2 regions of the Pseudoalteromonas sp. K222D genome follow, and region 1 is predicted to be linked to the other one. Evidence: predicted binding sites of a transcription regulator. Region 1 holds the regulator's gene; the other holds the start of a gene.

Region 1 (7,757 bases):
GCAAATGGCTCATCATACATAATTAATTCAGGGTCAAGTGCTATAGAGCGGGCTAAAGCTGCACGGCGAGCCATACCACCTGACAACTCCGACGGCATTAAATCCTTAGCGCCTCGTAAACCTACAGCTTGTAACTTCATTAATACCACTAAGCGAATAAGGTCTTCACTTAGCTTAGTGTGCTCTCGAATCGGAAAAGCAATATTATCGAATACCGACATGTCAGTAAATAATGCACCACTTTGAAACAGCATACTCATTTTGGTACGTGCTTCATATAGTACTTTACGTGACATTTTTGGAATGCTATTGCCTTCAAATAAAATATCACCCGAGTCAGGCTTTAGCTGACCGCCAATTAAACGTAGCATGGTAGTTTTACCAATGCCGCTTGGCCCCATAATGGCAGTGATTTTACCTTTAGGAACACTAAAACTCATATTTTTATATATGATTCTATCGCCCCTTGAAAAGCAAACATCCTTGACTTCTACTATTGATTGCGACAAGTCGCTCTCCATAACAATATTCACTCGTATTCCTATTTTAAGGCTTTTTCGACCAAGATGGAAAAAACAATTCGTAAGATTTTGTAATGTGATTGCCAAAACAGCTATAAGGCTCGCTCAAACCACCTTAACCTTGGCTTAAACCTTTGCATAGCATACCCTAAATATTTATAAAATAAGTGATTAACCGCCATCTTCGCCACTGTTTTATTTATACTTTCAGATTGGCTTTTGTTACTATTCGCGCAATATATATTTTCAATAACTGGTTCAATACAATGGTTACCTCATTTATTATTTTAATTTTTGGTCTTGTTGGTTTAGTTTGGAGCGCAGACAAGTTTGTTTACGGCGCCGCGGCACTGGCGAAAAACTTTGGCGTGCCTACTTTAATTGTCGGGTTAACCGTTGTTGCAATGGGTTCATCTGCACCTGAAATGATGGTTTCGGCTTCTGCCGCTTTAGCAGGCAAAACCGATACAGCCATAGGCAATGTCGTTGGCTCAAACATAACCAATATTTTATTAGTACTGGGTATTACCGCTTTATTGCGCCCGCTGTCTGTTTCATCAAGTACCCTAAAACGTGAAATACCTCTGGTATTAATTATTTCGTTAGCTACTTGGTATATTTTTTCAGATAACTATTTTTCATATCCAGAATCAATTGCCTTACTTATTGGTTTTATTGTATTTATTTTTGGACTTATTATTATTTCCCTAAGAGCTAAAAATAATAATGATCCATTTGTAAACGAAGCCTGCGATGAAGTACCCGACAACGTTCCCACTAAAAAGGCTGTTTTTTGGCTAATTGTAGGCTTGATATTACTTCCTGTTAGTTCTCATTTTTTAGTTGGCTCAGCTGTCGATATTGCAAAATTCTTTGGCTTAAGTGACTTAGTAATTGGCTTAACTATTATTGCTATTGGCACCAGTTTACCAGAACTAGCAGCGTCTGTTGCAGGTGTACTTAAAAATGAAGATGACCTAGCGCTGGGTAATATTGTGGGCTCAAATATTTTTAATATTTTAGCCGTGTTACCACTTGCCGGTATTATCAACCCATCGGTAATCGACCCTTCTATTGCTAATCGTGATGTACTGATTATGATTGCAGCAACCTTGGCACTTATTGTTATGTCATTGAACTTTAGAGGCGCTCAGCGTATCAATAGAGTAGAAGGTGGTTTACTGCTAAGCGCATTTTTGATTTACCAAGGTTACATTTTTAGTCAAATAGGGTAAGAGTTGTCTATGACCAAGCTAAGTTTTATCGAGCAAGGACTACGCGTTCTTGATATCGAGCGCCAAGCACTTTTTGATATAAAACAATATGTAGATGATAATTTTCATCAGGCATGTCAGCTTATGTATGACTGCAGCGGCCGTATTATAATTATTGGTATGGGTAAGTCGGGGCATATTGGCCATAAAATTGCGGCAACTTTAGCAAGTACTGGCAGCCCTGCATTTTTTGTGCACCCTGGCGAAGCCAGCCACGGCGACTTGGGCATGATCACTAAAAACGATGTCGTTATGCTTATTTCTAACTCTGGCGAAACCAGTGAAGTACTTAATATTATTCCAGTGTTAAAACGCCTTGGTGCAAAAATTATTTCCATGACAGGAAATACGCAATCAACCATGGCAACACTTGCTAACGTGCATGTATGCATTAAAGTAGAAAAAGAAGCCTGCTCATTAGGCTTAGCACCAACAGCAAGTACCACTGCCACACTCGCAATGGGCGATGCAATGGCAGTAGCACTGTTAGAAGCGCGCGGGTTTACTGCCGATGATTTTGCACTGTCACATCCCGGTGGCAGTTTAGGGAAGCGATTACTGCTCACCTTAAAAGATGTTATGCACTGCGGTGTAAATACGCCTATTATAACTACTTCGCAAACCATTAAAGATGCGCTGATTGAAATGACAGCTAAAGGCTTAGGTATGACCGCCATAGTTGACGATAATCAGCAACTTGCCGGGTTATTTACCGATGGTGACTTACGTCGTATTTTAGAGCAACGCGTTGATATTCATACCACACTAATAGATGCAGTAATGACTAAATCGTGTACCACGGCAACCCAAGATATGCTTGCTGCGCAAGCGCTTAATATTATGGAACATAAACGTATTAATGGCTTAATTATTATTAATGAGCATAATCAGCCTATTGGTGCACTCAATATGCAAGACCTACTTAAAGCGGGAGTATTATAAATGCAATTTGAAGAGCTCTATCAAGCGCTAAGTGATGACGCTAAAGCGCGCGCAAAAAAAGTAAAGCTACTTATATGCGATATTGATGGCGTATTTTCTGATGGCCGAATTTACCTAGGCAACCAAGGTGAAGAGCTAAAAGCATTTAATACAAAAGATGGCTTTGGTATTAAAGCACTTATTAACAGCGGCTTTGAAGTAGCGGTTATTACCGGCAGGCACTCGCAAATAGTACAACAACGCATGACCAGCTTAACCGTACAGCATATTTATCAAGGTCAAGAAAACAAGCTTATTGCCTACCAAGAGCTTAAAAACAAGCTTAATTTAAGCGATGAGCAAATTGCTTATATTGGTGATGACGGCCCAGATATGCCTGTTATGGAGTTAGTTGGCTTTGCAGTCGCAGTAAACGATGCGCACCCACTAATTAAACGCTTAGCACATTACACTACGCAAATGCCGGGTGGTTTTGGTGCAGTAAGAGAGCTGACCGACTTACTTATGCTTGAAAACAATAAACCATTAACCAGCCAAGGCACTAGTTCATGAATATAGCGCGCATAGTCTTAAGCGTTTTATTCATCAGCTGTATGGTTTGGCTTTGGTACCCTTATTTTACTCAGATAAATACGGTTGTTAAAGCCGACGCAGAAGTGATAGCTAAACCCGATTACACCGCCATTGAGCTAAAACAAACAGCTTTTGACGAAAACGGTGAAATTAGCCATAAAGTAACTGCGGTTAAAACGGAGCTTTACGAGCAGCTAGGATTTACCTTATTCGAAAAACCTACTTTTATATTGTACGACGACAGACAAAAAACGTGGCGTATAAATGCTGATGAAGCAACACTTTACGATGAAAGACAATTAATTTTAGAGGGTAATGTAACTGCCCAAAACTTAATTGATGGTGCAATGATAGACAAAATCACCGCCGACAATATTCAAGTAGATATAAAGCTACTCACTATGCACAGCGAACAACCCGTTATTATAACTGGACCGAATTTAAAGATCACCGGTAAAGGCCTTGAAGCCAATTTAACAACCGAGGTGATAAAACTAATTAACCATACGCGAACACTATATTATGACCAATAACCTTGCAAAAATACTTATTATTCCATCGCTTATACTTGCATTTAATAGTAATGCGGCAGAGCAAAGTACTTCCCCACTAGCTAATCAAATTTCTATTAGTGCTGACCGACAAGAAGGTCAACTAAAAGAAAATGTTGGTATTTTTGAAAAAAACGTAGAGATTATCCACGGTAATCGTCGTATCACCGCCGATCGTTTAGAAGTACATAAGCGCGACGAACTTGGCGATAATAAACAACTATTAATTGCCACAGGCAGCCCTGCATATTTTGAAGAAAAGCAAGCAGATGGCACTGTCATGAGCGCCAGCGCTAACGAAGTACGTTACGATGTAGCGAAACGTTTTTTAACCCTAGTAGGAGATGCAAACATTTCTCAAGCTGGGCAAAAAATTACGGCTAAAAGTATCACCTACGATATAGAGCAACAGCTTATAAGTGCTGAAAAAGATGAAAACTCAACTGATCGGGTGCACACTATTTTAGTGCCTATAGACGTAAAAAAAGAACAAAAACTCAATAAAGGTCAGCCATGAGTACATTAAAAGCAGAGCTATTAGCAAAAAGCTATAAAGGCCGTGAAGTTGTTAAAAATGTAGGCCTTGAAGTAAAAGCAGGGAGCATTGTTGGTTTACTTGGTCCAAATGGTGCTGGTAAAACCACAACCTTTTACATGATTGTAGGCTTAGTTCCTAGTGACAAAGGCAAAATATTAATTGATGATAACGATATTACCCTACTTCCTATGCACAGCCGTGCTCGTTTAGGTATTGGTTATTTACCACAAGAATCGTCTATTTTTAGAAAGCTCACTGTGTATCAAAATTTAATGGCTATTTTAGAAACGCGTAAGCAACTAAACAAACAAGCCAGAGAAGAAACCCTAAATAGCTTGCTGGACGAATTTAGCCTGCAACATATTCGCGACAGCTTAGGCATGGCGTTATCTGGTGGTGAACGCCGCCGCGTAGAAATAGCACGTGCTTTAGCTGCAGATCCTAAATTTATATTACTTGATGAGCCCTTTGCTGGCGTGGATCCTATTTCAGTACTCGATATTAAAAAAATTATAGAACACCTTAAAAACCGTGGTATTGGCGTGCTAATTACCGACCACAATGTAAGGGAAACCCTTGATGTTTGCGAAAAAGCCTACATTGTTTCTCATGGTGAGCTAATTGCATCTGGTACTCCTGAATTTGTATTAAACGATAAAACAGTACGTGATGTTTATTTAGGCGAGCAGTTCAAACTGTAATATTTATGTTATTACTATAAGCATCTGCTAAGATTAATCATATCAATTTATAAGGATTGTTAGAGATAAATGAGGCAATCATTACAGCTGCGCATGGGCCAGCAACTTACAATGACTCCGCAACTGCAACAGGCTATTCGCTTATTGCAGCTTAGTACCTTGGATCTCCAGCAAGAAATACAAGAAGCACTTGATAGCAACCCGCTACTAGAAGTTGATGAGCAAGATTACACGGAAGAATCAGCTGGTAAAAACGAGCAAAAAGCAGATGATATTACTGTTAGTGCCTCTGCCGATGACACCCCGAGCGAGTATGAGCAAGATAGCGGTGAAGCACTAAACAAAGACACCATAAGCGACGATATGGCCATGGATGTATCATGGGATGAATATATGAGCGCAGCGCCTGCCTCTTCATCGGGGCCAATGCCTGAAGATGAATCTATTTATCAAGGTGCATCAGCCGAAACTCTGCATGAGTACTTAATGTGGCAATTACAGCTCACTCCTTTTAGTCCTATAGACGAAGCTATTGCCATAGCTATTGTTGAAGCCGTAGATGACTCTGGTATTTTAACTATCAGTTGCGAAGACCTTTTAGCAAGCTTTAATCAAGAAAGTGATGACGAACACGAAGTAGAACTAGATGAAATAGAAGCAGTGCTAAAGCGCATTCAATTATTTGATCCTGTTGGTATTGCAGCTCGCAGCTTACAAGAATGCTTATGTATTCAATTAAACCAATTTGATAAAGACACCCCTTATATTAACGAAACAAAAATGGTGTTAACTGATCATATCGATTTACTCGCTGCTCGCGACTATCGTACGTTAATGAAAAAAACTAAGCTCAAAGAAGAAGAGCTTAAAGAAATAATGACACTTATTCATACGCTTAATCCTAAGCCTGCGGATACTATTGTCAGAGAAGAATCTGAATACGTTATACCTGACGTATCTGTTAAAAAAATAAAAGGCCGCTGGGTGGTAGAGCTAAACCCAGATAGCATGCCAAAAATACGTGTTAACAGCCAATATGCTGCTATGTCTCGTACGGTAAAGTCCAGTGGTGACAGCCAATTTATTCGCTCGCACTTACAAGAAGCTAAATGGTTTATTAAAAGCCTAGAAAGTAGAAACGAAACACTCCTAAAAGTAACTAATTGTATTGTTAAGCAACAACAAGCGTTTTTTGAACATGGCCCAGAAGCCATGAAACCTATGGTTTTAAACGATGTTGCCGAAATAGTTGAAATGCACGAGTCGACTATTTCACGGGTCACTACACAAAAATTCATGCACACTCCACGTGGCATTTTTGAGCTTAAGTACTTTTTTTCAAGCCATGTAAGCACCGAAAATGGTGGCGAATGTTCATCAACTGCTATACGTGCCTTGATTAAAAAGTTGATAGCTGCAGAAAACTTAGCCAAACCATTGAGTGATAGCAAGATTGCAGATATATTGGCTGAGCAAGGAATTAAAGTAGCTAGACGGACAATTGCAAAATATCGCGAATCTCTGGCTATTCCCCCGTCGAATCAACGTAAAAGCTTGATTTAAGACGTACAACAAAGAGGAAAATGCTGATGCAACTAAACTTAACTGGTCGTCATGTAGACATTACAGACTCATTAAGAGACTATGTAAATAATAAATTTGCAAAGCTGCAAAGACACTCAGATCACATAACTAATGTGCATGTTATTCTCGATGTAGAAAAATTAAGTCAAAAAGCTGAAGCAACAATTTTTGTAAGTGGCGCTGAGCTATTTGCATCGACCGAACACCAAGATATGTACGCTGCCATTGACTCGTTGATTGACAAACTCGATCGTCAAGTAATTAAACACAAAGAGAAGTTTGCTCGACACTAACACTATGAAATTAAGCTCACTTATATGCCAGGACTGCAGCAAAGCTGTGGTCCTTTTTAATAGTAAAAAAAGAATTTTAGAATTCATCAGTGAACTCGCGCATAAAAAAATGCCGTATTTACCCCAGCAAGATATTCTCACTGCTTTATTGGCAAGAGAAAAGCTAGGCAGTACCGGTATTGGCCGAGGAATAGCAATTCCACATGGCCGTATGAGCGGGGCGCAGGAACCTCTTGCCTTAATTTTAATAAGCGAAACCGCTATTAATTTTGATGCAATTGATAATCGTCCAGTTGATATTTTTGTTGCACTTATAGTGCCCGATGGCGATAACCAGCAGCACTTGAAAACACTAGCCACAATAGCTGATAAACTAAACGATAAAGAGTTTTGTAAGCAATTGCGTGCGGCAAAGTCTGATGAAGCATTATACCAAGTTATTTTGGATCAATCCTAGTTACTAATAAAGGGGTGGTAAATGGAATTAATTATTATAAGTGGCCGATCGGGTTCTGGTAAATCGGTTGCTTTACGTGTTGTAGAAGATTTAGGTTACTATTGTGTAGATAATATTCCGGTAAATTTACTGCCTTCATTAGTGCGCAGTGTCTCTGATAACTACGATAAAATAGCCGTTAGTATAGATGTGCGTAACCTGCCTAAAGATCAGCAGCAATTTAACGATATTCTTGAGTACTTGCCCGACTTTGCTAAACCAACGTTATTTTATTTAGATAGTGACGATCAAACATTAATCCGCCGTTATTCAGAAACGCGTCG
Region 2 (7,757 bases), on a different contig from region 1:
ACTGACCCACAATGATAGTTATGGCTACACCGTTTAATAAGCCCATTAAAATAGGCTTAGATAAAAAGTCTGCTAATACACCTAATTTAAATTTACTGGCTATAAAACACCAAAAACCAGTCATGGCGGTCATGGTTACAACTAGCTGCCAGTGCTTAAAACTGTCGCCTGCGGCAAGCGGGGTTACTACTGCAGCTATAACTGCACAGGTTGCGGCATCGGGGCCAACTATTAATTGTTTTGAGGTGCCAAAAAGTGCATATAGCATCATGGGTAGTATGCAGGAATACAGCCCAACTGCAGCATTAACACCAGTTAACTGTGCATAAGCAATAGCAACGGGTAGCGCCACGGCGGCAACCGATAATGCCGCTCTTAAATCATCAGCAAACCATTGTCGTTCATAATGAAGTAAAGTATTTAAACCCGGCATAAAATTATATAAACGCGACAGCACTACCTTTCCTTATTAATTGTAATTGCTCTTTGATATTAAGTTTTATATTAAGATAAGTATAGCTAGGGAGTGGGTTTTTTATGCAATATAAAGCTACTATTATTTAGGCATAAAAAAGCCTGCATAAAAGCAGGCTTTAGCCTTTAGGGAAAATTAAAATTTAGCGCGAATGCCTAAGCTATAACGGCGATCCGCCTCAGTGTACTTCCAAGCACCGCCTAGTTCAGATAGGTAGATTGAAGGTTCACCGGTTAAGTTTGTTGCGTTACCTACTAGGGTAAAGTTTTCGTTTATGTCCCAACTTGCAGAAAAGTCTAATTGGCCTCTGTCATCGCGGTAGTTATTACCATAAACAGTACCGTCTTGTGAAATGCTGCCGTTAGAGTTAATGTTTTCTACGCGTTTTTCGTTTTCAGTACTTAAGAAACCGTCACGGTAGTTATAAGCAAGGCGAGTAGAGAAGCCTTCGTATTCCCAAAATACTTGTAAGTTATAAGTATTTTCAGAAATGTCTAATAGTGGGTTGCCGTTTGGCTGTTCGCTGTCTGCGTAAGTGTAGTTTGCATTAATACCTAAACCAGAAAACGCACCCGGCAGGCTTGTAAAGAACTGCTGGTAACCTACTTCAAAACCTTGAACAGAGCCGTTTTCACCGTTAATATTTTTAACGGTATCGATGCCGGTAAGCCCTGCATCTCTAAGGCCCGCAACGTGATTAAAACCATCAGCATCTACAGGATAGTTAGTTGCATCAGAGTAAACCATATTATCTTGAGATACGCCGGCAGTATCAAGCTGACATACTTGGTTCCACTGTGTTACGTTTTGCAGTGCAGCGGTAGTTGATGAGGCAACACACGTGCTTTCGTTGCTTAAAAATGACTTAACATCTTTATAAAATAGTGCAAAAGACAATACGTTACCTTCATCAAAGTAATGCTCTACAGATAAGTCGTATTGGGTTGCGCGGTATGGTTCTAAATCAATAGCTCCTTGAGTTGCACCCGTTCGGTCGTTATTTACGTCAAATGCTGGGCTTAGCTCGCTAAAGTCGGCTCTGCGCATAACTTTTGCTGCAGCAAAGCGAAATAGTGTTTCGTCTGAATAGTTATATGTCACGTTTAAGCTAGGTAAAAAGTCGGTGTAATCATTTTCACCCGTCACTTTTACACCGTTTTGGTAAACACTTGACTCAAGATCTGTTGTTACATAACGAGCGCCCACAATGGCTGTAACGCTATCAAAATCTAAATAAGCCGATATATAAATTGCAGCGGTGTCTTCAACTACATTTTTGTATGCGCTTTCTTGAAACTCTTGATTGTCGTGTAAGCTCCCAGTAGACGCTAAATTAGTGCCTGCTAATAGTTGTTGTAATTGAGCATACGTATTACTTGGGTTAGATAAGCCATTATAAGTAAGGAATGTTAATAGATCGTTTTGACCAGAGTGACCCAGTTGATTAAAAGAGTTATCGTGGCTCATAGTTGTAAAGCTGCCAGGGAACAGCGCGTTATAATCATCGGCCCATAAAGTTGCTAATGACCCATCTGAGTCGTTAATAGCGTTTTTATAAATATCTTTAATTTCTACTTTGTATTGTTCATATTCGTAATCACGTTTAGTAGCGCGAACACCTGCTTTTACTTTAGAGATCCAGTTTGCACTGCTTAACGGCTCAAACATTTCAATATCAAAACGAACCGCTGTTTCATCATTATTGGTTTTTCTATCTTCACTTTTGAATGTTCTTAATGCTAAGTTTTGTGGATTAGTAAATGCAGTTGGATCTGAGTGTATAATGCTTGGTAAGCGATTACCGTCTTGTGAAAATGCGCCATCATATAAATGGTTTACTAAATCAACACCGCCACTGGCTTCAAACGTCGATTTTTCGATTGGACGCAATGTAAATTCTGAGTCTGGTCTTATGCTTTCAGAGGATGCAACAGCAACTTCACCAGAAATTTTGATGCTATCGGTAAGACTCCATTCTGCACCAAGTGCATTTGAAAACGAGTCAGTATCACGAAAATCACTGTATGTTTTAGGAATACCAAATTCGTTAGTTAACGTATAGTTATTTACGCCGTTAGCGTCTTGTGTGGTGTTTGCATCTGTTGATAGTGAACCTGCTACACCTAAAATAGAGTTACCAGCTTGCTCACCAGAGCGCTTAGTACCACTTAAATCAAGGTATACCATGCCATTACCCGAGTGTGGTGCCCACTGAAGTGATAAATTTACAGCAGTACGTTCACGTTTCTCTACATATTGCTCAATACTGTGCTCATCTCTGACGATGGCGTTACCGCTTGGTGTGTTTCCTTCTTGAGCGTTAATTACTATGTCTTGAGGTTTTACGCGGCTAGACGTTTCGTCTTGGCGAATTTCGCGATCTTGATATGAAAACATAGCAATGGCACCAAACGTGCCCATTTCATCAAAATCCCAATTATTACCAACAGATCCACTGAAAATAGGCGCTACGTTTTCGGTTTTATCTGCATATTCTGCATCTAATGACATGGCCGCTGTTAGTTTATCTAATTCTAATGGGCGAACCGTTCTTAAACTAACCGTACCACCAAGTGCGCCTTCAATCATATCGGCAGTTGGCGACTTAACAACTTCTACTGTTTTTAAGAAACTTGATGGAAAATCTTGAAGGCTAATGCCATCACGAGAATCGCCAATAGTAGAGCGACCATTTAATTCAACCCGGTTTTGCGGTAAACCACGAATCGAAACACTATCACCCACACCAAAGTCAGAATTAATAGATACACCAGTAATACGTTGCAGGGCTTCGGCAATATTATTGTCTGGTAATTTACCAATGTCTTCAGCAACAACAGCATCAACAATACGACCGTCAGTACGTTTAAGCATTGCAGCTGCTTTCATACTGTTAAGAATTCCTTTTACTTCAATAACCTCTATGTTTTTATCTGCTGTGGCTGAGGTGTTTTCAGACTCTTGTGCAGCTAAAGTAGATGATGTCATTAAAATAAGTGCGGCCGCGCTAATAAGTGCAGGATTACTTTTATGTTGTTTGTTTATTAGTGAGGAAGTAATTCGATTAAGCTTCATGTATCTCTCCCGTTTGGGTAATTGTGTGTTGATGATGCGCTTTGGTATACCAATTTTTAGGTTCTTTGCTTTTTTTTGGTAATGTGTAAAGTGTGGTTAAAATTAGTCCAATTAAGTTTTAATTTCAAGCTTTACTTACCAGTAATGTGAATTTGGTATTACAATTTTGGTTTCTTTTTATTTAATATTTAACAAATTTAACAAGTTATGTTTTTAATTTATTTTGTAATCGCAGTTAAAAAGTTTAATTTAATGTTGGTATATAGGTTTGTTATTGCTATTTATTAATTATGATTTTTAAAAGCAAGGTGAGTTTAACCTTACTTATTTGGGAAGATTGGGGTTTTAACCTATAAAAATTCATTGTTTTAGATAAGAAAGTGCTGATAAGTACCAAGGCGATAAAAAGAAATTAACTTACTGAGGGGGTATGAGGCGTTTATTTAAAATAAGAAATGTAAATTACTTACTGGTAATGGCTTTGTAGTTTTTATTTTAAGTTTAAAATTGGTTTGGTTAACCAATTTAATTGCTAATATAAATAAAATATCGACTGGTAATAATAATATAAAATTTAAATGCAGATGTACGAGGGGTTAATCGGGGGAAGTTCTTTTTTATGCATTTGCTGAGCGTGACAATATTTAATGGCTACTTGGGGGGAAACTTTTTAAGAGCAAAATGCAGATACTTTGCTATGTATGATGTGCAATTATTTTAGTAGGTTATTATTTTAGTAAGTTATTAGCACTTAAAAAGCCCGCATTATTAATAATGCGGGCTTTTCTTAATTTTAAATTATTAACTAACAATAAATATTTAGCTATGTATGCCAGTTATAATAGTGCACCTACTTTTGTAGTTCACCTGTTGATGATTCAAGGTGAGCACGAATAAACCATTGAAATTGCTCTAGCTCAGCTAGTTGGCTGGTGATCATATCCTCAGAAACCGGATCAAGATCAGCAAGCGTATCTATGGCTTTACGATGATCGCTATTAATACCGCTATATACATTATCGAGTGCACTTAAATGCTCGGTAACGAGGGCTTTACCAATTGAGTACTCGTCCCATGTACGGCGATCAACAATTGATTTTGGCGTACCAACAGGTACTCCACCTAGCGTTGCGATGCGCTCAGCAATGGTGTCTGTCATTTCGCGTACAACCGCAACTTGTGGGTCTAGCATTTCATGCACGCCAATAAAATTAGGGCCAACTACGTTCCAGTGAATATGTTTAAGGGTAAGTTGTAAGTCAATTAGCGCAACCATACGATTGTCGAGTGTAGAGATAGTTTTTTCTGCTGAATCGTTACTCATACCTGGAGCGGTAAATTTAGCTGTTTTGTTACTATTACTCATAATTTCTCCTACTTAATTATTTTGCCCATTAATTACTATATGAACATACTTTACTTTATTTAAAGCAATCACCATGCCGAGAAGGGATTTTAAATAAAGTTGTTTATATACAATCAGATAGGGTTTTCAATATGAGGGGAAGAATGATGTTAAATATTACATATTTGAAAACTATGCACTTTTTTGTAAATTATGCACAGTGTAATAAATATAATAGCTAAAGGGCTTAGCTATTATATTTAATGCTAAGCCCTAAAACTAAGCCCGCAAAGTATTGTTTATTAATTTGACGAGTTATTCAATCCGCAGTGCCATACAGTCACTATGGCCATTAATAATCATGCTTTTATCGACTCGCACACCCGCACCAGAATATTTTCCTGCTGTGGTAAAACTGCATATTTGTACAAAGTAATCGTCTACTTTTGGTAGCGCAAATAATTGCTGATATATTTGCTCTTGGGATGCAAAGTGTCCGGCGGTTTCCTCAATGGTTTGTTGTTGCTGATCGACTAGTTGAATATTTGCTCCGCAGCGGCCAACAATGGGTTTTACTACATAGCCGGTTTGTAATAATTCATCACTGAGCTCAAACGCGGTATTGAGCAAATATTTATGATTAGGAAATAAACTCCACAGCACCGGTAAGATTGCTTTATTACTGGGGATCAGTGTCCATAGTGGTTCAAAAACCATGACATTTTTACGCAATAATACATCAGCCAACCGCGGGGTTGCTCCTGCTTGCCATTGCGGCTCAAAATTATGATTTTGAGCTTGATCAGCCTCGCATTCTTCACGAATTTGCTCAAGTGCAGTTTCCCACGACCAGGTTTTCCATACATAATTAAGTTTATTGCCATCGGCATCAATAATATTGCCAAAGGCATCCCAAGACAGAGTATTTAAACCAATAATAATTTTGCACTCAAAACCTGCTGCCGCAATTGTTTCTTTCATAAATAAAGCGTGGTAATGCTCTTCTGGCTCGTCATCTTGAAGAATATGAACTAAACCTTTTACTTCACTTTTTCGCCATGCTTTTACTAAGTCTTTAAATAAGTCTTGGCCTGCATCAATACCCGTTTTAACCCCAAAGTGCTTTGCCCATTTACCCTGAACTTTACCGCTTTCCATATAACACGAAGCGGAGTCGCAGTTGTATTCATACACTTTTAAGCCTGCGGGGGTTAGTGCAAAGTCAAAGCGACTGGTGATCAATTGATTTAAGCGGTTATCCCACGATTGACGAATTTTATTGAGTACTACTTCAGGTAAATTAAACTTTTTTAATAGCTCAGGGTGCTGTAACACATAATCGGTGGCATGCATAAATAAGCCATGCAGCTCATTAGTGGCGTGCTCAATGACTTGTTGGGTTGTGTGTGAAATAGTAAAGTAGCTATGTTGATCCTCTGCATTGGAGGTAAGCTTGTGGCCTTGCATCATGTCTACATAGGCGGCTTCGTCATCATTAGCAATATTTAACCATGACTTTGCAGCTTGGCCTGTATCGGCAATATAATTAGATTTTATTGTAAATAAATCGGTGTTTATTTCAGTGGTAGGTTCTGCGTGTTCAATTTGATCAGTTTGGGTCATCCAGCCTAAAATAGTTGCATCGTTATAAGAGCATTCAATCCAATAGTCGCCATCTTTGGTTATTTTAGCTTTAAGCTCGCGGCACCAATTTTGACCTTGTGGCCATGTTTGATGGCCAACATTTTGCTCAGCAAGACGAATTTTATCAGGGTGAACTTCTACTACAATGGCAACATGGCCGGTTTCTTCAAACTCACCACCTTCTTCCCAAATAAGTAAACTACCAACTTGAGGGTGATGCTTTGCGCCATTTTTAAATGCTTGTAAGGGAAGTCTATTTTGGCTGTTAACTTCACGTACTGAGCGTAGCTCAAAAATATCGTAAGCCATGGCTATGTCATCAAAAATATAACCATGATTGAGATACATCCAGCGCCTAGCAAATTCAACGCACTGCCATTTATAACCCATATAAATGCCATCTAAATAACTGCGATAGGCACTGCGGTTAGGGTAAATGCTTTCGTCGGCAGAGTCATAGTCAGACGAGTAAACAGCAACATTACCAGGTGCGTAACCTAATAGTTCACCAAAATCACGAGCTGGAGTGCTAGTTTTCATAACAAGTTTGTTCAAAATAAAGGCCTATAATCTGCTGACTATAGGAGCGAAGTAGCTTGATAGCAAGATAAAATGCTATGCCCTTATTTAGGTTTTTATTTGCGACAGATAAAGACAGTATTAATTGAGTTTAACAGCGAGATATTTAATTACATCATCACTAACTTGCGGTAAAAAATAAATGTCATCATATTTAAAGTACTGCACCGAGCTAATAGTTACGGGCTTTGCTGCCGTTGGTAGCGAGTCGTAAAACAGCCCAAGCTTATAATTGTTGCTGTTATTTACTTTGATTGCTCGGTTAACCTGTATTTTAGGCGTATCTACTACTGTGTAGCCGTTATTTTCGGCAATATAATATACATTTTGATAGGTATAATAAGTGTTATTGCGATGCCTTAAACGTGAGTGGTATCTAGGCAGTGATCTAATATGTAAACCTCTTGGTGGCATTACCTCTCGATAGCCTCTGCTGTGTTTACGATAGTAAGTGCCATTATGGGTATTAAATACTGCACCATTAAAACGTACCGATACACTATTACTAGGAATATGATGTATCACTTTACCTGGTTTATGGTGTTTGTTATGTACATTTTGCGGATTTGCAAAGGCGTTACTTGAGAGCATAGTAAGTGTTAAAAACACTGCTAACAAAACAGTTAAGTTAATAGTGTT

The links. Region 1 encodes sigma-54, which starts transcription at its own class of promoters, with help from an activator protein. Its sites were predicted from a motif close to GTTGGCACGNNNNTNGNNT; they were not measured.
Region 2: the regulator sigma-54 is predicted to act here: its motif matches at 4,979-4,997, upstream of dps (DNA starvation/stationary phase protection protein Dps).

What each region holds. Positions count from the first base shown of each region.
Region 1 is NZ_JAGGDL010000004.1:79,740-87,496, forward strand. It holds gene J5X91_RS03845 (ATP-binding cassette domain-containing protein) at 1-521, opposite strand, end outside; gene J5X91_RS03850 (calcium/sodium antiporter) at 788-1,756, shown strand; gene J5X91_RS03855 (KpsF/GutQ family sugar-phosphate isomerase) at 1,766-2,737, shown strand; gene kdsC (3-deoxy-manno-octulosonate-8-phosphatase KdsC) at 2,738-3,289, shown strand; gene lptC (LPS export ABC transporter periplasmic protein LptC) at 3,286-3,843, shown strand; gene lptA (lipopolysaccharide transport periplasmic protein LptA) at 3,833-4,378, shown strand; gene lptB (LPS export ABC transporter ATP-binding protein) at 4,375-5,100, shown strand; gene J5X91_RS03880 (RNA polymerase factor sigma-54) at 5,170-6,663, shown strand; gene hpf (ribosome hibernation promoting factor) at 6,690-6,977, shown strand; gene ptsN (PTS IIA-like nitrogen regulatory protein PtsN) at 6,982-7,434, shown strand; gene rapZ (RNase adapter RapZ) at 7,456-7,757, shown strand, end outside.
Region 2 is NZ_JAGGDL010000008.1:13,749-21,505, forward strand. It holds gene J5X91_RS06100 (SulP family inorganic anion transporter) at 1-457, opposite strand, end outside; gene J5X91_RS06105 (TonB-dependent receptor) at 611-3,550, opposite strand; gene dps (DNA starvation/stationary phase protection protein Dps) at 4,401-4,916, opposite strand; gene gss (bifunctional glutathionylspermidine amidase/synthase) at 5,211-7,079, opposite strand; gene J5X91_RS06120 (DUF6515 family protein) at 7,200-7,757, opposite strand, start outside.